Linked DNA regions of Variovorax paradoxus. Each later gene encodes a partner of the first gene's protein in a complex. Links are inferred from orthologs where the notes say so. Each region holds a gene or a part of one and is shown on either strand. Other genes may lie near its edges. The genes, in order: L3V85_RS14055 and L3V85_RS12405.

Evidence for each region.
Region 2: the proteins of L3V85_RS14055 (region 1) and L3V85_RS12405 are in contact, whole or in part, in a cryo-EM structure (PDB 8ZAL), measured with the Escherichia coli proteins. The link is inferred for Variovorax paradoxus from one-to-one orthologs.

Annotation. Positions count from the first base shown.
Region 1 is NZ_CP091716.1:3,024,755-3,036,350, forward strand. Bases 2,592-5,572 are described here. They hold L3V85_RS14055 (efflux RND transporter periplasmic adaptor subunit), read left to right. Parts: upstream 2,592-3,411; coding sequence 3,412-4,734; downstream 4,735-5,572. Other genes in these bases: L3V85_RS14050 (efflux transporter outer membrane subunit), read left to right, coding at 2,592-3,374; L3V85_RS14060 (DHA2 family efflux MFS transporter permease subunit), read left to right, coding at 4,785-5,572. Also shown: L3V85_RS14040 (ABC transporter transmembrane domain-containing protein), read right to left, coding at 1-1,296; L3V85_RS14045 (MarR family winged helix-turn-helix transcriptional regulator), read left to right, coding at 1,373-1,909; more of L3V85_RS14050, read left to right, coding at 1,902-2,591; more of L3V85_RS14060, read left to right, coding at 5,573-6,347; L3V85_RS14065 (AGE family epimerase/isomerase), read right to left, coding at 6,405-7,613; L3V85_RS14070 (ABC transporter ATP-binding protein), read left to right, coding at 7,882-8,652; L3V85_RS14075 (ABC transporter ATP-binding protein), read left to right, coding at 8,654-9,361; L3V85_RS14080 (ABC transporter substrate-binding protein), read left to right, coding at 9,426-10,622; L3V85_RS14085 (ABC transporter substrate-binding protein), read left to right, coding at 10,753-11,596. UniProt on the Escherichia coli protein: Part of the tripartite efflux system EmrAB-TolC, which confers resistance to antibiotics such as CCCP, FCCP, 2,4-dinitrophenol and nalidixic acid. EmrA is a drug-binding protein that provides a physical link between EmrB and TolC.
Region 2 is NZ_CP091716.1:2,674,081-2,685,579, reverse strand. Bases 4,446-7,329 are described here. They hold L3V85_RS12405 (TolC family outer membrane protein), read left to right. Parts: upstream 4,446-5,052; coding sequence 5,053-6,606; downstream 6,607-7,329. Other genes in these bases: L3V85_RS12400 (3-deoxy-D-manno-octulosonic acid transferase), read right to left, coding at 6,745-7,329; L3V85_RS12410 (rhodanese-like domain-containing protein), read left to right, coding at 4,696-5,031; L3V85_RS12415 (protein-L-isoaspartate O-methyltransferase family protein), read left to right, coding at 4,446-4,682. Also shown: L3V85_RS12435 (TonB-dependent receptor), read right to left, coding at 1-2,099; L3V85_RS12430 (hypothetical protein), read right to left, coding at 2,180-2,569; peptide-methionine (S)-S-oxide reductase MsrA, read right to left, coding at 2,584-3,135; L3V85_RS12420 (TetR/AcrR family transcriptional regulator), read left to right, coding at 3,238-3,915; more of L3V85_RS12415, read left to right, coding at 4,005-4,445; more of L3V85_RS12400, read right to left, coding at 7,330-8,130; L3V85_RS12395 (phosphomannomutase/phosphoglucomutase), read right to left, coding at 8,135-9,517; L3V85_RS12390 (DNA-3-methyladenine glycosylase 2 family protein), read left to right, coding at 9,629-11,215; L3V85_RS12385 (methylated-DNA--[protein]-cysteine S-methyltransferase), read left to right, coding at 11,222-11,499. UniProt on the Escherichia coli protein: Outer membrane channel, which is required for the function of several efflux systems such as AcrAB-TolC, AcrEF-TolC, EmrAB-TolC and MacAB-TolC. These systems are involved in export of antibiotics and other toxic compounds from the cell.

The DNA.
Region 1 (11,596 bases):
GATGCGGGTGCGCAGATCGGACAGGGCGAGCGACGCCAGCGGCGCGCCGTCGAGTATCAGCCGGCCGGATTGCGGGTCGTAGTAGCGAAGCAGCAGCTGGAACACCGTGCTCTTGCCGGCACCGCTCGAACCGACCAGCGCCACCGTCTCGCCCGGTGCGACGTCGAGGCTGAAATCGCGCAATGCCGGCGTGCCTGGCCGAGAGGGGTAGTGGAAAGTCACCGCGTCGAAGCGGATGGCGCTGCCCGCCGCGGGCACTGGCGTGACCGCCGGGTTGGCCGGTGAAAAGATGGCGCTGGGTGCGTGCAGCAGTTCCATCAGGCGTTCGGTGGCGCCAGCCGCGCGCAGCAGGTCGCCGTAGACCTCGCCAAGCACCGCGGTGGCGCTGGCAAGAATGGCGACGTACACGACCGTCTGGCCCAGGTGCCCGGCCGTGATGTCGCCGCGCAGCACCGCCTGCGTGCCCTGATACAGGCCCCACAGAAGTGCCGCCGAGGTGGCGATGATGATGAATGCCACCAGCACCGAGCGCGCCTTGGTGCGTCGCACCGCGGTGCGGAAGGCGTTTTCGGTCGATCCGTTGAAGCGGCTGGCCTCGCGGCCCTCGGCCGTGTAGCTCTGCACCACTGGAATCGCGTTCAGCACTTCGGCGGCGATGGCGCTCGAGTCGGCCACCCGGTCCTGGCTGGCGCGAGACAGCTTGCGCACGCGGCGTCCGAACCACATGCTCGGCAACACCACCAGCACGAGGATGCCCAGCACCTGCACCATCACATAAGGATTGGTCCAGACCAGCACCGCCAGCGCGCCCACGCCCATCACCGCGTTGCGCAGTCCCATGCTGAGCGAGGAGCCGACCACCGTCTGGACCAGCGTGGTGTCTGCCGTGAGGCGCGAGAGCACCTCGCCGGTCTGCGTGGTCTCGAAGAACGCCGGGCTCTGCTTCAGCACGCGCCCGTAGACCGCGTTGCGGATGTCGGCGGTCACGCGCTCGCCCAGCCAGCTCACCGTATAGAAGCGCGCCGCCGAGAAAAGGCCCAGCGCCACGGCCACCGCGAAGAGGGCGCCGAAGTGGTCGCGCAGCGCCATGGTCTGCGCGCCCTTGTCGGGGTTGACGAAGCCTCCGTCAATCAGGCTTCGCAAGGCGATAGGAAAAGCCAGCGTGGTGACCGCCGCCATCACCAAAAACACCCCCGCCAGGACGATCTGGACCCGGTAGGGGCGAAGAAAAGGGCTCAGGCCCGACAGCGACCGGGGCGAGCCCTTGGCCATGGAAGACGGAGGGGTAGAAGCCATGCAGCGATTCTACCGAACCCTTGCCCTTACAAAGGCGGCCTTGACAATAATTGCCTCGGCAGCTAATATTTTGCCCATGAGCGATGCAAACACCCATGAAGCCGTGCCGGCCTCCGCCGGCGCAGAGCGTCGCCCGCCTGTTTTCTACCGAGCGGAGACGTACTTGACCGAAGACAGCATCGGCTACCTGATGCGCCGCATCGTGACGGCAGTAGGGCAGGCAGTAGAAACCCGCATGTGCGAGCCCGGCGGCCCGACCTACCCGCAGTGGGTGCCGCTGTACAAATTGCACGTCGGCGCCGCCACCACGGTGGCCGAACTGGCCCGTGCCTGCGAACTCGACACCGGCGCCATGACGCGCCTGCTCGACCGCCTCGAGGCCAAGGGCCTGTGCCGCCGCGTGCGTTCGCTGGAAGACCGCCGGGTCGTCAACATCGAACTCACCGACGAGGGCCGTGCCGCCGCCAAGGAAGTGCCGTACGTGCTCAGCCGCGTGCAGAACGAACATCTTGCAGGTTTCACCACCGAGGAATGGGAGCAGCTCAAGGGCTACTTGCGCCGCATCCTCGACAACGCACAGGCCCTTGCGGCCCGTGGAGATAAAAATGACTGATTCCCTCGCCGTGCGCGCGCTGCGTCGCACTCCCGTCGTGGCTGCCGCGCTGCTGGTGGTCGCATTGGCAGGCTGCGCCGACATGGCCGGCATCGGCTCGCAGGCCAAGCTGCGCGACGCCTCGTCGCTGGGCATCGCGCCCGACAGCGCCGCGGCGCCGGTGTCCCGCCTCGACAGCCAGTGGTGGCTCGCCTTCGGCGATCCGCAGCTCAACTCGCTGATCGACCAGGCCGTGGCAGGCAATCCCAACCTGCAGGTCGCGCAGGCCCGCCTCGTGCGCGCGCAGGCTTCCGCCGACGTGGCCGGCGCGGCCCTCAAGCCCAAGGTCAACGGCGAGCTCGACCTGAACCGCCAGAAGTTCAACAGCAACTACATCTACCCGGCGCCGCTGGGCGGCTCGATCCAGAACATCGGCCTGCTGCAGCTCGGCGCGAGCTGGGAACTCGACTTCTTCGGCAAGAACCGCAGCGCGCTCGACACCGCCATCGGTGCAGCCAATGCCGCCGCCGCCGATGCCGACGCCGCCCGCGTGCTGCTCGCGAGCAACGTGGCGCGCAGCTACTTCCAGTGGGCCCGCCTGAACGACCAGCTCACCGTGGCCAAGCGCACGCTGGCGCAGCGCGACGAAACACTCAAGCTCGTGCGCGACCGCGTCTCGGCCGGCCTCGACACCCGCCTCGAACTGCGCCAGAGCGAAGGCGGCCTGCCCGAGGCACGCCAGCAGATCGAATCGCTCAACGAGCAGATCGCGCTGCAGCAGCATGCGCTCGACGCGCTCGTGGCCCAGCCCAATGTGTCGCAATCGCTCAAGCCGCCGCTGCTGGGCGAGGTCAAGCCGATCGCGCTGCAGACGAACATCCCGGCCGACCTGCTGGGCCGCCGCGCCGACATCGCAGCCGCGCGCTGGCGCGTCGAGGCCGCCACCAGCGACGTGGCCAATGCCAAGACGCTGTTCTATCCGAACGTGAACCTCACGGCCTTCGCCGGCTTCCAGGCGCTGGGCTTCGGCAAGCTGCTGAAGTCGGGCAGCGAGCAGTGGGGCGTGGGCCCCGCCATCAGCCTGCCGATCTTCGAAGGCGGCAAGCTGCGCGCCAACCTGCGCGGCAAGTCGGCCGACCTGGACGTGGCCATCGAAAGCTACAACGCCACCGTCATCGACGCCGTGCGCGACGCGGCCGACCAGGTGACGAGCGCGCAGTCCATCGCGCGCCAGCAGACCGAACAACGCGCCGCGCAGACCGCTGCCGAAGGCGCCTACGACATCGCCGTGCAGCGCTACCGCGCCGGCCTCGGCAACTACCTCAATGTGCTGACGGCGGAAACCTCCGTGCTGGCGCAACGCCGCCTGGCGGTCGACCTCGCCGCGCGCGCGCTCGACACGCAGGTGGCGCTGGCCCGTGCCCTGGGTGGCGGCTGGCAGCCGCCGGCCACCACCACGGCTTCGGCCCCGGCCGCGCTGAACTGAACAGACCTGATTTTTCGTCTTCGGAAAGAACTTCATCATGAGCGATAACAACACTCCGACGCCCGCTGCAGCCGCAGCTCCTGCTGCCCCCGAGGCGCCCGCCGGCAACGGCAAGCGCCGCCGCGCGCTCACCGCGCTGGCCGCGGTGGTCATCGTCGCCGGCGGCGGCTGGGGTCTCTACGAATGGCTGGTCGCCAGCCACTACGAGGACACCGACAATGCCTACGTCTCGGGCAACGTGATCCAGATCACCCCGCAGATCGGCGGCACCGTCATGTCCATCAACGCCGACGACACCGACTTCGTGAAGGCCGGCCAGCCGCTGGTGCAGCTCGACCCGGCCGACGCCAAGGTGGCGCTGGAGCAGGCCGAGGCCGCGCTCGCGCAGGCCGTGCGCCAGGTGCGCACGCTGTACGCCAACAACGGCTCGCTGGCCGCGCAAGTCACGCTGCGCCAGTCGGACATCGTCAAGGCCCAGAGCGACATCGCCAAGGCGCAGGACGACCTGCAGCGCCGCCGCGCGCTGTCGGGCAACGGCGCCGTGTCGAAGGAAGAACTCAACCACGCCGAGACGGCACTCGACACCGCCAAGAGCCAGCTCGCGGCGGCGCAGGCCGGCGTGATCGCCGCCAAGGAAGCGCTGGTCAGCAACCAGTCGCTGACCGAAGGCACCAGCGTGGCGCAGCACCCCAGCGTGCTGGCCGCCGCCGCCAAGGTGCGCGAGGCCTACCTGGCCACGCAGCGCGTCGCCATGCCCGCGCCGGTCGACGGCTACGTTGCCAAGCGCACCGTGCAGCTCGGCCAGCGCGTTGCCGCCGGAACGCCGATGATGTCGATCGTGCCGCTCAACCAGCTGTGGGTCGACGCCAACTTCAAGGAAGTGCAGCTGCGCAACATCCGCATCGACCAGCCCGTGAAGCTCACCGCCGACGTGTACGGCAAGAAGGTCGAGTACACCGGCAAGGTCGCCGGCCTGGGCGTGGGCACCGGCAGTGCGTTCGCGCTGCTGCCCGCGCAGAACGCCACCGGCAACTGGATCAAGGTGGTGCAGCGCGTGCCCGTGCGCATCGCGCTCGACCCCGAACAGCTGAAGGCCAACCCGCTGCGCATCGGCCTGTCGATGGACGCCGAAGTCGACATCTCGTCCAAGAGCGGCAAGATGCTGGCAGACGCGCCGCGCCCCGCCGCGCTGGTGCAGACGCAGGTCTACAGCCAGCTCGACCGCGGCGCCGACGCCGAAGTGGACCGCATCGTCGCGGCCAACCTCGGCCGCAGCGCCCCCGCCACGGCAACGGCACCGGCCAAGGGCTCCGCCGCGCCGGCCGGTGCATCGGTGGCCGTGCAAGGCCAGCCGGGCTGATCGCCCGCACGGCCTTCTTCAGGTAATCAGCTCAGTTCGCGCGTCCCGCAATGGCCACCGCTGCTCCTGCTTACATTGCGCATCCGCCGCTCGAGGGCGCAGCCCGCGTCTGGGGCACGGTCGCGCTGTCTGCGGCAACTTTCATGAACGTGCTCGATTCGTCGATCGCGAACGTGTCGTTGCCCGCCATCTCGGGCGACCTGGGCGTGAGCACCACGCAAGGCACCTGGGTCATTACCAGCTTCGCGGTGGCCAACGCCATCGCGGTGCCGCTCACGGGCTTCATGACGCAGCGCTTCGGACAGGTTCGCCTGTTCATGGCCAGCGTGATCCTGTTCATGGTCGCCTCGCTGCTGTGCGGCCTGGCGCCCAACATGACGACGCTGATCCTGTTTCGCGCGCTGCAGGGCTTCGTCGCGGGTCCGATGATTCCGCTGTCGCAGACGCTGCTGCTGTCGAGCTATCCGCGCGCCAAGGCGGGCCTGGCCATGGCGATGTGGTCGATGACCACGCTGGTCGCGCCGGTGATGGGGCCGCTGCTCGGCGGCTGGATCACCGACAACATCTCCTGGCCGTGGATCTTCTACATCAACATTCCCGTCGGCATCGTCGCGGCTTCCATCACGTGGGCGCTGTATCACAAGCGCGAGAGCGTCACGCACAAGGTGCCGATCGACGCCATCGGACTGGCGCTGCTGGTGCTGTTTGTCGGCTCGATGCAGCTGATGCTCGACAAGGGCAAGGAGCTCGACTGGTTCCATTCGCCGCAGATCGTCACGATGGCGGTGGTGGCCGTGGTCGGCTTCGCGTTCTTCCTGGTCTGGGAGCTGACCGACAAGCACCCGGTGGTCGACCTGTCGCTCTTCAAGCGCCGCAACTTCTGGTCGGGTGCCGTGGCCACGGCCGTGGCCTACGGCCTGTTCTTCGGCAACGTGGTGCTGCTGCCCCTGTGGCTGCAGCAGTGGATGGGCTACACCGCCACGCAGGCGGGGATGATCATGGCGCCCGTGGGGATGCTGGCGATCTTCTTCTCGCCGATCGTCGGGCTCACGGTGTCCAAGATCGATCCGCGCCGCTATGCGACCTTCTCGTTCCTGGTGTTCGCGCTGGTGCTGTGGATGCGGTCGAACTTCAACACGCAGGCCGATTTCGTCACCATCATCATCCCGACGGTGATCCAGGGCATCGCGATGGCGTTCTTCTTCATTCCGCTCGTGACCATCACGCTGTCGGGCCTCACGCCCGACCGCATTCCGGCCGCGTCGGGGTTGTCGAACTTCCTGCGGATCACCGCCGGCGCCATGGGCACGTCGCTCACCACCACCTTGTGGGACAACCGCGCGACGCTGCACCACACGCAGCTCTCGGAGACGATCAACCAGGGCAACAACGCGGCCACGAGCGCGATGGCCGGGCTCGGCAGCAGCGGCTTCAGCACTGAGCAGGTGCTGGGGCAGATGAACCGCATCGTCGACCAGCAGGCCTACATGCTGGCCACGAACGACATCTTCTATGCGTCGGCCATCCTGTTCCTGCTGCTGATTCCGCTGGTGTGGCTGGCGCGCCCGCAAAAGGGCGGCGCCGGTGGCGACGCCGCAGCCGGCGCGCACTGACGACAAAAGCAGGCAACCCACCAACCCCCAGGCTTCGCCAAGAAGACCTGGGGGTTTTTACGTGGCCGGCGCGTTCAGCGCGCGCAGCACGTCGTAGCAGGCACCCATGGTGTGATAGTCGGTCTTGCCGGCCGGGCTTTTCTCGTCGTTGATCTTCTTGTTGCGCGGCGAGAGGATGCGATACCAGGCGCCGTGCCGGTGGTCGACGAAGTGCTCCCAGCTGTACGCCCAGATGCTGTCGTACCAGTCCCAGTAGCCCGATTCGCCGGTGCGCACCGCGAGCAGCGCGGCGGCCGCGAAGCTCTCGGCCTGCACCCAGAAGTACTTGTCGCCGTCGCACACCGTGCCGTCGGGCGCGAAGCCGTAGACCAGCCCGCCGTTGTCCGCGTCCCAGCCGCGGAACATGGCAGTGTCGAAGAAGTGCTGCGCGCGCGGCAGGATCCAGTCGGCCTTGCGGTCGGCGACGGCCAGGTGGCGCTCCAGCTGCAGCAGCAGCTTGGTCCACTCCGTCAGGTGCCCGGTCTGGAAGCCCCAGGGCCTGAAGATGTTGGTCTTGTCGTCGCGGTTGTAGTCCCAGTCGACCGACCAGTCGTCGCGGTAGTGCTCCCACACCAGGCCGTCCGCCAGCGCGGCCTGCCGGCCCGTGATGGATTCCGCCAGCGTGAGCGCGCGGTCGAGAAAGCGGGTTTCCTGCGTGGCCTCGTAGGCGGCCAGCATCGCCTCGCAGGCATGCATGTTGGCGTTCTGTCCGCGGTAGGAGCCCACGCGCCAGTCGGCCGTGGCCTCGTCCGCGTAGAGCTGGTGGCGCGGCTCCCAGAAGTGCCGTTCCATCAGGTCCCAGGTGTGGGTGAGGCCGGCATGGGCTTCTTCCAGGCCGGCCATCAGCGCATGCGCATGCGCGAGCAGCACGAAGGCGAGGCCGTAGCAATGGCAGGTGCTGTCCTGCACGGTGGCGCGCTGCTGGTGCCAGTCGATCTGCCACGCATAGCCGCCGCCGGGCTGCGCATGGCCGCGCTGCAGGAAGGCCAGGCCGTGCCGCACCGCCGCCAGGTGCGCCGGGTTGCCGAAGTGCCGGTAGGCCATCGCGTTGTTGAAGACGAAGCGCGTGCTGCTCACCAGGTGCCGCGTGCGCGGGTCGTACACCGTGCCGTCGTCCTTGTAGAAATGGAAGAAGCCGCCCGAGGCGTCGACGCAGCGCGGCTCGTAGAACGACAGCGTGTGCAGCACGTGATCGGTCAGGAAGTCGGGAGAGCGGAAATTCAGCATGTTCGCTTCAGTCTACGCAGCGCCTTGCGAACCCCGCTCGGGGTTTCCCGCAGAGGTCTAAGTGCTGCCACGGCGCGCTTTGTCGCTGCAACGACAGTCGCCGATCGGGCCGTCGCGCCGCCCCGTGAAGGTTGCACTGCAGCATAGGCATTTGCCCCAGTATCCAAGCGCAGGGCGCCCACCAACAATCAGGCCGCGCTCGATGGTGGCGCATTGAGATGGACTGCATGACCCACTTTATTTTTCCGAACCCGGGCGACTCCGCGAGATGAGCGACGTCATCCTCGAAACACGCCAGCTCACCAAGGAATTCAAAGGGTTCACCGCGGTCAGCAAGGTCAACCTGTCGGTGGTGCGCGGCTCGATCCATGCGCTCATCGGCCCCAACGGCGCCGGCAAGACGACCTGCTTCAACCTGCTCACGAAGTTCCTCGAGCCGACCACCGGCACGATCCTCTTCAACGGGCAGGACATCACGCGCGAGCGACCGGCGCAGATCGCGCGGCGCGGCATCATCCGCTCGTTCCAGATCTCGGCCGTGTTCCCGCACCTCACGTTGCTGGAGAACGTGCGGCTGGGCCTGCAGCGCCGCCTGGGCACCTCGTACCACTTCTGGAAGAGCGAGAAGTCGCTCAAGCCATTGGATGCCAGAGCACGCGAGCTGCTGGCTGAAGTCGGCCTGGACGAACTCGCCGACGAGCAGACCGTGAACCTGCCCTACGGCCGCAAGCGCGCGCTCGAGATCGCGACCACGCTGGCCATGGAGCCCGAGCTGATGCTGCTCGACGAACCCACGCAGGGCATGGGCCATGAAGACGTGCACCGCGTGGCCGAGCTCATCAAGCGCGTGTCGGCCGGACGCACCATCCTGATGGTGGAGCACAACATGAGCGTGGTCTCGACCATCGCCGACACCATCACCGTACTGCAGCGCGGCGCCGTGCTGGCCGAGGGCCCGTACGCGGAGGTCTCGAAGAACCCGCAGGTCATGGAAGCCTACATGGGCACCACCGACGGCCAACTTCAAGGTGCTCACTGACATGACCGCCGCACTCGAAATCAAGGGCCTGCAAGCCTGGTACGGCGAATCGCATGTGCTGCACGGCGTCGACATGGTCGTGCAGCCGGGCGAAGTCGTCACGCTGCTGGGCCGCAACGGCGCGGGCCGCACCACCACGCTGCGCGCCATCATGGGCCTGACCGGCGCGCGCAAGGGCAGCATCGAGGTCAACGGCAAAGAGACCATCGGCATGCCGACGCACCGCATCGCGCACCTGGGCATCGGCTACTGCCCGGAAGAGCGCGGCATCTTCGCCAGCCTTTCGTGCGAAGAAAACCTGATGCTGCCGCCGGAGCTGAAGGGTGCGGGGCAGGGCATGTCGGTCGATGAGATCTACGCCATGTTCCCCAACCTGGCCGAGCGCCGCCACAGCCAGGGCACGCGCCTGTCGGGCGGCGAGCAGCAGATGCTGGCCGTGGCCCGCATCCTGCGCACCGGCGCCAAGCTGCTGCTGCTCGACGAGATTTCAGAAGGCCTCGCACCGGTCATCGTGCAGGCGCTGGCCCGCATGATCACCACGCTGCGCGCCAAGGGCTACACCATCGTCATGGTGGAGCAGAACTTCCGCTTCGCCGCGCCGCTGGCCGACCGCTTCTACGTGATGGAGCACGGGCGCATCGCGCTGAAGTTCGGTGCCTCGGAACTCGAAGCCAAGATGCCGGTGCTCACCGAACTGCTCGGCGTCTGAAACGCATCAAGTCCACAAGACCCGTTCCTTCCGTCCCACAAAGATTCCTTCAGGAGACAACAGCATGAACAAGAAACTCGGCCTCATCGCAACCGCAGTCGGCATCCTCGCAATGAGCGCTGGCGCCGTGCAGGCGCAGGAGAAAGTGAAGATCGGCTTCGTCACCGACCTGTCGAGCCTGTATGCCGACCTCGAAGGCAAGGGCGGCGCCACCGCCATCCAGATGGCCATCGACGACTTCGGCGGCAAGGCGCTGGGCCAGCCCATCGAGCTGCTGGTGGCCGACCACCAGAACAAGGCCGACATCGCCGCCTCCAAGGCCCGCGAGTGGATCGACACCGCCGGCGTGACCATGGTCTTCGGCGGCACCAACTCGGGCGTGGCGCTGGCCACCGCCAAGGTGGCGGAAGAAAAGAAGCGCGTGTACTTCAACAACGGCGCCGGCAGCTCGGTGCTCACCAACGAGCAGTGCAGCCCCTACACCGTGCACTACGCCTACGACACGGTGGCGCTGGCCAAGGGCACCGGCGCGGCGGTGGTCGATCGGGGCGGCAAGAGCTGGTTCTTCCTGACGGCCGACTACGCCTTCGGCCATGCGCTCGAAGCCGACACCACCAAGGTGGTGAAGGAAAAGGGCGGCACCGTGGTGGGCGCGGTGCGCCATCCGCTGAACGCGTCGGACTTCTCTTCGTTCCTGCTGCAGGCGCAGAACTCCAAGGCGCAGATCCTGGGCCTGGCCAACGCCGGTGGCGACACCATCAACTCGATCAAGGCGGCCAAGGAATTCGGCATCAACAAGACCATGAAGACCGCCGGCCTGCTGGTCTTTTTGAGCGACATCCACAGCCTGGGCCTGAAGAACACCGAAGGCCTGCTGCACACCACCAGCTGGTACTGGGACCTGAACGACGAATCGCGCAAGTTCGCCAACCGCTTCTTCGAGAAGACCAAGCGCATGCCGACCGACGTGCAGGCCGCCGACTACTCGGCCACCATGACCTACCTGAAGGCCGTGGCCGCCGCCAAGACCACCGATTCCGACAAGGTGATGGCGCAGCTCAAGAGCATGAAGATCGACGACTTCTACGGCAAGGGCCAGATCCGCGCCGACGGCAGCTTCATCCACGACATGTACCTGGTCGAAGTGAAGTCGCCCGCCGAGTCGAAGAAGCCTTGGGACTACCTGAAGGTGCTCAAGACGCTGCCGGGCGACCAGGTCTTCACCACGAAGGCCGAAACCAAGTGCGCCCTCTGGAAGTAATGCTCGCCCCCAGGCTGCGCGCACTTCGTGTCGCTTCGCCTACCCCCTACCGGGGGCGGGCCGGCCGCTTCGGGCGGCCGTGCGCGGCGGCCCCCACGACTTTCCGTTTCCTCACTGGAGTCTGATGATCATGAAAAAGACAGCTGTGTTCTCGGCCGTTTCGCTTGCCATCGCGTTGGCCGCCGGCGCCGCGCAGGCGCAGGAGAAGGTCAAGATCGGTTTCATCACCGACATGTCGAGCCTCTATGCCGACGTGGAGGGCAAGAACGGCGCCCTCGCGATCCAGATGGCCATCGACGACTTCGGCGGCAAGGTCAACGGCATGCCCATCGAGCTGCTGCAGGCCGATCACCAGAACAAGGCCGACATCGCAGCTTCCAAGGCGCGCGAGTGGATCGACACGCAGGGCCTGACGATGCTGTTCGGCGGCACCAGCTCGGGCACCGGCCTGGCCATGGCCAAGGTGGCGCAGGAGAAGAAGCGAGTGTTCATCGTGAACGGCGCGGGCAGCTCGGCGCTCACCAACGAACAATGCAGCCCCTACACCGTGCACTACGCCTACGACACCGTGGCGCTGGCCAAGGGCACCGGCAGCGCCGTCATCGCGCGCGGCGACAAGAGCTGGTTCTTCCTGACGGCCGACTACGCCTTCGGACAGGCCCTGGAAGCCGATGCCTCCAAGGTCGTGAAGGAGAAGGGCGGCACCGTGGTGGGGAGCGTGAAGCATCCGCTGAATACCTCGGACTTCTCTTCTTTCCTGCTGCAGGCGCAGAACTCCAAGGCCCAGGTGCTGGCGCTCGCGAACGCGGGCGGCGACACGCAGAACGCGATCAAGGCGGCGAAGGAATTCGGCATCTCCAAGACCATGAAGATGGTCGGCCTGCTGGTGTTCGTGACCGACGTGCACAGCCTGGGCCTGAAGAACACCGAAGGCCTGCTGCTCACCACCAGCTGGGACTGGAACCTCGACGACA
Region 2 (11,499 bases), 350 kb from region 1 along the record:
CCGTCGCGCAGCAGGTAGCTCTTGTCGAACAGGTTCAGGATGGCGATGCGCCCGACGATGTCCCCGCCCGACGACTCCTTCCATGTGTGCGAGTAGGCGGCGTTGACCACCGCGTAGTGCGGCAGCGCCGCGCTGTTGGGCGCGCCGCCGTCGGGCGTGCGACGCAGGCCGCTGCCGAAGATCAGGTCGCCGCTGACCTGGTTGTCGCCGAAGCGGTAGCTGGCGCCGCCCGACAGCGTGTAGGTCTGGTCGTGGTCCAGGTACACGTAGTGGTTGGCGATGTAGTTCAGCTCGTCGGTGCCGAACAGCGACTGGCTCGACACGATGTTCTTGCCCATCGCCTTCTGGTAGGCGAAGTTCGCGTAGGCCGACCAGTGGTCGTCGTTATAGCGCGCCGACAGCTCCAGCCCGCGCGCGAAGCCCTTGGCGTAGTTGAACGGCGACAGGATCAGCGCCTGGCCGAACTGGCCTTCGTCGAGCAGGTTGGTGATGTTCTTGTAGTACACGTCGGCCGACAGCGACAGGTTGTCGTTCACCTTGTGGTCCAGCCCCAGGTCGAAGTAGTGGGTGCGCTCGGCCTTCACCGGGTCGGAGTTGGCGATTTCAGGCTGGTTGGTCGTGCCGGTGTAGAGGTTGATGCTCTGCTGCGAGGCCAGCTCCTGCGGCGGCGGCGTGAAGTAGCGCGCATAGCCCGCGTGCAGCGCCGTGTCGTCCGAGAGCTTGTAGGCCAGGTTCAGCCGCGGGCTCCACTGGTGCTCCTTGGTGAATGCGTCGACGCTGTCGTAGCGCAGGCCGTAGTTGAAGGTCAGCCGGGGGTCGATGCGCCATTCGTCCTGCACGTAGAGGCTGGCGAGCTGGCCGACCTTGCCGGAGTTGTCGTTGATGAGCACCGGCGTGTTGCCGACCTGCGCGCCGGTGTCGTCGACCGGGAACACGTTCACCGCATTGATGCTGCGCGTGCTCTGACGCGTATAGGCGCCGCCGAAGCGCAGCGTGTGCGCGTCGTTCAGCTTGTACGAGGCATCGGCCTGCAGCCCGTTCGACGAGTTGGAACGCAGGGTGTCGGAAGCCACGCCGTTGTAGATCAGGTCGCCCACGGCGTCGGGCGTGTAGTGCAGGTTCGAGTACTGGTGGAAGGCCGAGACCTGGAAGTCCAGCGCGCCCACGGTCTTCTGGTAGGACAGCGCGACGAAGCGCGTGGCCTCGGTCTGGCGCTCGCGCACGTCGGACGACGGCAGGCCGTTGTAGCCCGTGCCCAGGTCGCTGTAGCCGGCCAGCGAGAAGGCCGGCGTCTGGTTGGGGTTGGTCGGGATCTGGAACTTGCCGTTGTAGGTGCCGAACATCAGGCCCAGGCGGGTGTCGGCGTCGAGGTAGTAGCTCAGGTTGCCGAAGGTCTTGCCCTGCCGCGTGCGGTCGTTCTGCGCGTTGAGCGTGGGCTGTGGGTTCTCGATGCCGTTGGTGTTGGACACCAGGCTGCCCGACAGGTAGTAGCTCAGGTTGCCGGTGGTGCCGTAGACCGAGCCGCTTTCCTCCAGCGTGTTGTGGCTGCCGAAGGTGAAGCCGAGCGAGCCGCCCGGCTTGCCGAAGCCCTGCTTGGTCTGGATGTCGACCACGCCGGCGGTGCGCAGGCCGTACTGCGCGGGCAAGGCGCCGGTCAGGAAGTTGACCGAGTCGATGTAGCGCGTGTCCAGCGACTGGCCGAAGCCCGAAATGCCTTCGGGCAACTGCACGCCGTTGACGCGGTACTGCACGTTGCCGTGGTCGTCGCGCACATGCAGCGAGCCGGAGGCCTTGGAGTCCTTGGCCACGCCGGGCAAGGTCAGCAGCACGTCGTCCAGCGGCGTGGCGTCGCCCTTGCCGAGCGCGTCGATGGCGGCGCGGTCGATGCGGTAGACGGTCGCGCCGACCTCGGGCGACAGCTCCATGCGCGCCTTCTTGAGGCGCTCGGACTGGATCTCCACGGTGGACAGCGTGCCTTCGGCGGCGCTGGGCGCCACTGTGGTGGTGGTCGTGGTGGCCGCGTCCTGAGCGAAGGCCGACCAGGACAGCAGGGAAAGAACGGCAATGCCAACGGCACTGCGACGGAAATTGGGAATCATGAATGGACACTCGTTGAATCGATGAACGATCCGCAGCCGCCCGCGCAATGCGGGCCGCTACGGCCGGAACACGGGGGGATTCAGCGAGTGGAAGGCGGACCGCGCGCGTCGAACAGCGCGATCCAGCGGGCGATGGCCTCGCCCTGCAGATAGGCGAAGGTGGCCGACGGCAGCAGTATCGGCAGCACCACCAGCGGAACGCTGGGCGCGGTGGAGCCGTGCTCCAGCTGGTCGTACAGCCGGCACTCGGCGTCGGTGTGTTCGCCGAACAGGCTGCCCAGGCCGTGCGCCGCATGCTTGTGCACGCCGCTCTGCGATGCCTGCTGCACCGCCGCCGCGGCCTGCGCCAGCCCCGGCACATGCAGCGACCGGTGCATGACCCCGAGCGTGCCAGCGATCCACAACGCGAACGCCAGCGCGACGACGAGCGCGCGCGACGAACGGGAGGGAGACTGGCGGGCGATGCGCACGGCTGGAGAGGAGGTCAGGCCTTCAGGCGCGAGGCGAAGGTCTTCTGGAACTTCTCGACCTTCGGGCCCACGACGAATGCGCAGTAGCCCTGGTTCGGGTTGTTCAGGAAGTAGTCCTGGTGGTAGGCCTCGGCCGCCGAGTAGTTGGCGAGCCTGGCCACTTCGGTGACGACCGGCGAGCCGTAGGTCTTGCTGGCCTCGATGTCGCGGATGACTTCTTCAGCCACCTGCTTCTGCGCGTCGTCGGTGTAGTAGATGCCGCTGCGGTACTGCGTGCCGACATCGTTGCCCTGGCGGTTGAGCGTGGTCGGGTCGTGCACCACGAAGAAGATCTCGAGGACTTCGCGCAGGCTGATCTGCGCCGGGTCGAATTCGAGCTTCACCACCTCGGCGTGGCCGGTGCGGCCGGTGCAGACCTGTTCGTAGGTCGGCTTGACGGTCTGGCCGTTGCAATAACCCGACTCCACGTCGAGCACGCCCTGCACCCGGTCGAACACCGCCTCGGTGCACCAGAAGCAGCCGCCACCGAGCACGATGGTTTCTGTGGGCGACGATGAAGAGGTCATGGCACTGCTCCGGCAGGTTGGAAAAAGACGAACCCGATATTGTCGCGGCTTGACGTGACAGATGCCGCTCACTACATTACTAACCCGCGAGTCATTAAAATCATGCCCACGCCCCGCTCCTTCGTCGACAAGATCTGCACGGTCCGCGCCAAGCGCGAGCGCCGCAAGGAGGCGCGCCCCGGCGAATTGCTGGCGGCCGCGCTCGACCTGTTCGTGGAAAAAGGCTTCGCCGCCACCCGCTCCGAAGAAGTGGCGGCGCGGGCCGGCGTTTCCAAGGGCACGCTCTTCCTGTACTTCCCGAGCAAGGAAGAGCTGTTCAAGGCCGTGGTCATGGAAAGCCTGGGCGGCCGGTTTACCGAGTGGAACGCCGAATTCGAGGCTTTCGAGGGCACCTCGGCCGAAATGCTGCGCTACTGCATGAACGTGTGGTGGGAACGCGTCGGCATGACCAAGGCCTCGGGCCTGACCAAGTTGATGATGTGCGAGGGCTCCAACTTCCCCGAGCTCGCGGAGTTCTACCGCCGCGAGGTGGTGCGCCCCGGCCACGACCTGCTGCGGCGCATTCTGCAGCGCGGCATCGACCGCGGCGAATTCGCCCAGGTCGACATCGACCACGCCATCTACTCGGTGGTCGCGCCCATGGTCTTCCTCATGCTCTGGAAGCATTCGGCCATGGTCTGCGTCGACGGCGCATCCACGCTCGACCCCGAGAAATACCTCGCGACGCAGGCAGAAACAGTGCTTTACGGCCTCACAGTCCGCCCCGGAGACAAGGCATGAAGCGTCGCGGAAGGCCGACCGGGCCGCGGGTGTCATCGGCGCCACCTAAAATTGAAGGTTTGTCCTGAGCCCACAAGGAAAGCCACGCCATGAACCCCACTCCCACCCTCGAGCGCTTGCGCTTCAACATGATCGAACAGCAGATCCGCCCCTGGGATGTGCTGGAGACCGACATCCTCGAACTGCTGGCTGAAATCCACCGCGAGGACTACGTGCCCGACGAGCACCGCACCCTGTCGTTCTTCGACATGGAACTGCCGCTGCTGGACGGCTCCGTGCCCGGCGAATTCATGCTGTCGCCCAAGGTCGAGGCCCGCACCCTGCAGGACCTGCACATCCAGAAGCACGAATCCGTGCTCGAGATCGGCACCGGTTCCGGCTTCATGGCCGCCCTGCTCGGCGCCCGCGCCGCCCAGGTGCTGTCGCTGGAAATCAACCCCGTGCTGGCCGCCCGCGCCGCCGAGACGCTGCGCCAGAACGGCGTGACCAACGTCGAAGTGCGCCACGCCGACGGTTCCGTGCCCCTGGCCAGCGGCCCGAGCTTCGACGTGATCGTGCTCAGCGGCTCGGTCGCGCGCATTCCGCAGAACCTGCTGGGCTCGCTCAAGGTCGGCGGCCGCCTGTCGGCCATCGTGGGCGACGAACCCATGATGCGCGCCCACTTCGTCACCCGCACCAGCGAAAGCAAGTGGGACACCACCCAGCCTTGGGACACCGTGGCCCCGCGCCTGCTGAACTTCCCCGAGCCCTCGCGCTTCTCGTTCTGAGCGGACGGCAACCATGATCGACCAAGTCCGCCCCGCCGACCTCGCCGCCTGGTTCGCCCAGGACGCCGACGCGGCCCCGGTGCTGCTCGACGTGCGCGAGCCCTGGGAGCTGCAGACGGCGAGCGTCGTGCCCCAGGGCTTCACCCTGGTCGCGATCCCGATGAACGAGATCCCCGGGCGCCTGGCCGAGCTGGGCGAAGGCCGGCGCATCGCCTGCCTCTGCCACCACGGCGCGCGCAGCCAGCGCGTGGCCGCCTTCCTGAGCCAGAACGGCTTTGCCGACCTGGCCAACGTGGCCGGCGGCATCGACGCCTGGTCCTCGCACGACGCGTCTATCCCGCGCTACTGATTCTTTCTTCAAGGACGTTCAATGCCTTCCAGGCCCCGGCTTTCGCCACTTTCCGCAGCGCTCGCAAGCACTTTCGCAGCACTGCTCGCATTGCCGGCCCAGGGCCAGACACTGAACGAACTGTATGACGCCGCCCGCAGCTACGACGCCACCTACCAGGGCGCGCGGGCCCAGTACGACGCCAACGTGGCGCGCGCCGCGCAGGCCAAGGCCGGCATCCTGCCGGCGGTCGGCCTCACGGCCGGCGTGACGCGCAGCGACATCGAGATCGACACCCTCACGGGCACCGGCCGCGGCACCACCACCCCGCGCGACTTCAACACGCAGAACGTCGGCATCAACGCCACGCAGCCGCTGTACCGGCCCGCCAACTGGGCCACCTACGAACAGGGCAAGCGCCAGGCCGACATCGCGCGAGCGGTGTTCACCATCGCGGAGCAGGACCTGATCGTGCGCGTGAGCCAGGCCTACTTCGACGTGCTCGCCAGCCAGGACAGCCTGGCGCTGGTGCGCGCGCAGAAGGTGGCCGTGGCCGAACAGCTGGCGTCGGCCAAGCGCAACTTCGAGGTCGGCACCTCGACCATCACCGATTCGCGCGAAGCGCAGGCCCGCTACGACCTGGTGACCGCGCAGGAAATCGCCGCCGAGAACGACCTGCAGGTCAAGAAGGTGGTGCTCGACCAGCTGGTCGGCCGCCCCGGTAGCGTTCCGGTGCCGCTCGCGGTGCCGGTGGTGCTGCCCACCGCCCTGCCCGCGGACATCAATGCCTGGGTCGCGCAGGCCGACGAGGTGCATCCGGCGATCCAGCAGGCGCGCCTGGGCGTCGACGTGGCCGGGCTCGAAGTGGAAAAGGCCAAGGCCGGCCACAAGCCCACGCTGGACGCCAACCTTGGCTACAACGTCACGCGCAATCCGACCGGCACCACCACCAGCGCGGTGGGCACGCGCGCCAATGCGACCACGGTCGGCGTCACCTTCAACCTGCCGCTGTTCGCCGGCTTCGCGACCGAGAACCGCATCAAGGAAACGCTGGCGCTCGAAGACCAGTCGCGCAGCGTGCTCGAAGGCACCCGCCGCAACGTGGCGCAGGCCACGCGCTCCGCGTACCTCGGGCTCGTCTCGGGTGCGGGTCAGGTGAAGGCGCTCGAAGCGGCCGAATCGTCGAGCCAGAGCGCGCTCGATGCCAACCGGCTCGGTTACCAGGTGGGCGTGCGCATCAACATCGACGTGCTGAACTCGCAGAGCCAGCTGTTCCAGACCAAGCGCGACCTCGCGCAGGCGCGCTACAACGTGCTGCTGGGCAACCTGAAGCTGCGCCAGGCCAACGGCACGCTGACCACCGACGACATGCACGCGATCAACGCCACGCTGGCAAGCAACGGCAGCGTGCCGGCCGTGCCCGCGGCCACCGCGCCGGACCGCACGCCGCAACAGCAACAGACGCCCGTGGTGCCGGTGACGCCGCCGAGCATCCCGGTGATTCCGCCGGTGCCGGTGCAGCCGTTCAATCCGCCCGCGCCGACGATGCCGACGCCGCCCGTGCCTCCGGTGATCCTGAATCCGCCGGTGCGCTGAGGCGCTCGTCTTTCTCCCTCCCCTTCCGGGGGAGGGCCGGGGTGGGGGCACGACGGCCTTCACCCATCTGCAACGCTCATTGGGCGCGAGCCCCCATCCCAGCCTTCCCCCAGAGGGGGAAGGAGCAATGCAGGTTCTTCAGTCCAGCGTGGGTTCCGCGCGCGGCGGTTGATCTTCTTCCAGCGGCGCGTTCACCGTATCCACCGGCTCGGCCGCCTGCGCAATCGCCAGCACCGCCGCCGCCGTGCGCTCCGCCGCTCCCCGGTTCGACGACGCAAAAGCCTGCGCGGCCTGCGCCATCGCCGCGCGGCGCTCGGGGTTCTCGACCAGCTTCAGCGCCGCCGTCACCGCCTGCTCCATGCCCTCGACGCGCAGCGACGCGCCCGCGGCCAGCGACAGTTGCGCCGCTTCCGCGAAGTTGAAGGTCGACGGTCCCATGATCACCGGGCAGCCGCAGGCCGCCGGCTCGATGAGGTTCTGCCCGCCCAGCGGCTCGAAGCTGCCGCCGAGCAGCGCCACGTCGGCCAGGCCGTAGTAAAGCGCCATCTCGCCCAGCGAGTCACCGAGCCAGATCTCCGATTCGGCCGGCTGCCCGGCGGCGCTGCGACGCGCCACCGCGAAGCCTTCGGCCTCGATCAGCGCCGCCACTTCGTCGAAGCGTTGCGGATGGCGCGGCACGATCATCCATTGCACGTCATGCACGCGCTTGGCAATCGAGCGCACCGCGCCCTGCTCCGGCGGCACCGGCGAGGTCGCGCCGAAGCGCTTGAGCACTTCGAGCAGCAGCCGCTCTTCGCCGTCGCGCGAGCTCGCGAGCACGACCATCGGCCGCGGCAGGTGTTCGCGCAGCGACATCGCCGTGCCGAGCTGGCGCGCGTCGGGCGTGGCGTCGAACTTGAGGTTTCCGTACACGCCCGCCACCTTGGCGCCGAGCGACACCAGACGGTGCGAATCGGCCTCGGTCTGCGCCCACACCGCGGTGAGGGCCGAGTAGGCGGGCCGCGAGAGCCAGGCAAGGCGTTCGGCCGCGGCCAGCGATTTTTCGTTGAGGCGCGCATTGGCCAGCACCAGCGGAATGCGGCGCTCGGCGCAGGCGGCGGCCATCTCGGGCCAGACCTCGGTTTCCATCAGCACGCCGATGCGCGGCTGGAACTTGTCGAGAAAGCGCGCCACGGCACCCGGTGTGTCCCACGGCTGCCAGACCTGCGTGTCGCCCGGCTCGAGCAGCTTGGCGCCCTCCTCGCGGCCGGTGGCGGTGCCGTGCGTGAGCAGGATCGGCACGCCCGGATACTGGCGGCGCAACTCGGCAATCAGGATGGCGGCCGCGCGCGTTTCGCCGAGCGAGACGGCGTGCACCCAGCACTGGGCATGGCCGGTGATGGACTCGTCGTAGCGGCCGAAGCGCTCCTCGACGGCCACGCCGTAGCCGGGCTCGGCCACGGCACGGCGCCGCAGCTTGCGGCGGACCAGCGGTTGCACGGCGGTGGTGAAAACGCCGTAGAGGCGCAGCAATAGCGAACGCACAGGCTCAGTGGGCAGCAGCGGCCAGTTGGGCGTCGGGCTTGGCGGTGCGCAGCAGCGCCAGCATCTCGGCCTGGATGCGCTCGAGCGCGTCTTCGGTCTGGCCTTCGAAGCGCAGCACCAGCACGGGCGTGGTGTTCGACGCGCGGATCAGGCCGAAACCGTCGGGCCAGTCGACGCGCAGGCCGTCGATGGTCGACACCCTGGCCGGCGCCGCGAAGTCCGCGCCCTTCACGAGCTTGTCGACCACCGCATGCGGCTCGCCCTCGGCGCAGGCCACGTTCAGCTCGGGCGTCGAGAAGCTCGTGGGCAGCGCGTTCAGCACCGCGCTCGCGTCAGGGCTCTTGCTCAGGATTTCGAGCAGGCGGCAGCCCGCGTAGGTGCCGTCGTCGAAGCCGAACCAGCGCTCCTTGAAGAAGATGTGGCCGCTCATCTCTCCGCCCAGCGGCGAATCGATTTCCTTCATCTTCGCCTTGATGAGCGAGTGGCCGGTCTTGTAGATCATGGGCTTGCCGCCCGCGGCCTCGATGGCCGGCGCCAAACGCTGCGAGCACTTCACGTCGAAGAGGATGGTGCCGCCCGGCACGCGCGACAGCACGTCCTGCGCGAACAGCTGCATCTGGCGGTCGGGGAAGATGTTCTGCCCGTCCTTGGTGACGATGCCCAGGCGGTCGCCATCGCCGTCGAAGGCCAGGCCCAGTTCGGCATCGCCCGAAGCCAGTGCGGCCATCAGGTCCTTGAGGTTCTCGGGCTTGCTCGGGTCGGGGTGGTGGTTGGGGAAGTCGCCGTCCACCGCGCTGAACAGCTCCGTCACTTCGCAGCCGATGGCGCGGAAGATGGCGGGGGCGGAAGCGCCCGCGATGCCGTTGCCGGAGTCGACCACGATCTTCATGGGCCGCGCCAGCTTGATGTCGCCGACGATGCGTTTCACGTAGGCCTCGGTCACGTCGACCTTGCGCACGCTGCCGCCGGGGGCGAGTTGCGCGGAGCCCGCTTCGATGGTCTTGCGCAGGCCCTGGATCTCGTCGCCGTAGATGGCGCGGCCGGCCAGCACCATCTTGAAACCGTTGTAGTCCTTGGGGTTGTGGCTGCCCGTGACCTGGATGCCGCTGGAAGCCAGCGTGTGGGCCGCGAAGTACAGCATGGGCGTGGTGACGGCGCCCACGTCGATCACCTCGATGCCAGTGGCCACCAGGCCCTTGATCAGCGCCTCGACCAGCATCGGGCCGGACAGGCGGCCATCGCGTCCCACGGCCACCGACTTCTCGCCCGCGGCGCGGGCGGCGCTGCCGAAGGCCCGCCCGAGTGCTTCCGCCACTTCGGCGTCGAGAGTGACCGGCACGACGCCGCGAATGTCATAGGCCTTGAAGATCGACGCGCTGAGCTGCATGAAAGGCGTTTCCCTGCTGGATTTGTAAACGGGCCATTGTAGGCAACGCCCCGGGGTGCCACATGTCCGAAAACGGCCAGTTGAAACGAGTCGAAACCGTATCATTTCCCCATGCCTACCAGCCACACACCCACCGAAGCGCTCGAGAGCGACGCCTGCTACCTGGCGATGAAGACGCACGACGCGCGCTTCGACGGGTCGTTCTTCACCGCGGTCACTTCCACCGGCATCTATTGCCGCCCGGTCTGCCGCGTCAAGCTGCCGCGGCGCGAGAACTGCCGGTTCTTCCGACACGCGGCACAGGCCGAGGCCGCGGGCTTTCGCCCCTGCCTGCGCTGCCGGCCGGAGCTGGCACCGCGCGCGGCCAGCTGGTCGACCGAAGACGCCTCGCGCATCCTCGCGCTGCAGGCCGCGCGGCTGATCGACGAGCCCGACGCATGGTCGGAAGACGGCCCCGGCGCGGCGCAGATCGCGGCCCGCCTGGGCGTGAGCGACCGCCACCTGCGCCGAATCTTCGAGGCGCAGTTCGGCGTGTCGCCCCTGCAATACCTGCAGACGCGCCGCCTGCTGGCCGCCAAGCAGTTGATCGCCGACACCCGCCTGCCCATGACGCAGGTCGCGCTGGCCAGCGGCTTTGCGAGCGTGCGCCGCTTCAACGCCGCGTTCGTCGAGCACTACGGCCTCAATCCGAGCGCGCTGCGCCGCGCCGGCGGCGAGGCCGTCGAGGGCGGTGAAAGCCGGGCCATCGAAGTGCGGCTGGGCTTTCGGCCACCCTACGACGACAACGCCATGCTCGGCTTCTTCGCGCGCCGCGCGCTGCGCGGCATCGAAGTAGTGGCCACGGCCGACGGCAAGGAGCCGGCCAAGGGCAGCACGGCCGCCTATGTGAAGCTGGCACGCACGCTGCGCATCCAGCAGGGCAACCAGGCGCATGCCGGCTGGCTGCAGCTGCGCTTCGACCTCGAGCGCGAACAGGTGCTGCTGTCGGTCAGCGACTCGCTGGCCGCTGTGCTGCCCATCGTCATCAGCCGCGCCCGCGCCCTGTTCGACCTCGACGCAGAGCCGATGGCCATCAATACCGCGCTGCATGCCGCCTTCCCGCACGGCGACGGTCTGCGCGTGCCCGGCGCGGTCGACGGTTTCGAGCTGGCGGTGCGGGCGGTGCTGGGCCAGCAGATCACGGTGGCCGCGGCGCGCACGCTGGGCTCGCGGCTGGTGGCGGCATTCGGCGAAACCATCGCCACGCCCATCGAAGGCCTGGACCGGTTGTTTCCCACGCCGGCCGCCATCGCGCAGGCGAGCGGCGACGCGCTGGGCCAGCTCGGCATCGTGCGACAACGACAGGCCGCGCTGCAGGCCATCGCCCGCGAGGTCGCTGAAGGCCGGCTGGCGCTGCATGCGGGGGCCGACGTGCCCTCGACCATCGCGGCGCTGCAAGAGCTGCCCGGCATCGGCGCCTGGACCGCGCAATACATCGCGATGCGCGCGCTGCGCTGGCCCGACGCCTTCCCTGCGGGAGACGTCGCGTTGCAGAAGGCGCTGGGCGTGACCACCGCGCGCGCCGCCAGCGAAGCCTCGCAGGCCTGGCGCCCCTGGCGCAGCTATGCGGTGCTGCGCGCTTGGCATGCGCCTTCCGCTCCCGCTACCGCAGCCACGGCTGCATCTCCCCTCATCACCACGGCAGGCCTTACCGCCTGAAATGTCATGAAGTTCAAGAGCAAGCTCATCTACACATCGCACATCGACTCGCCACTCGGCGGCATCACGATGGCGGCCACCGACCAAGGCCTGGCGGGCGTCTGGTTCGACCAGCAGCGCCACTGGCCCGACACCACCGGCTGGATCGCCAAGGACGACCACCCCGCGCTGGTCGAGGCGGCCGCGCAGCTGCGCGACTATTTCGCCGGCAAGCGCGACCACTTCGACATGAAGCTCGACCTCTCGCACGGCACCGCGTTCCAGCAGAGCGTGTGGCAGCAGCT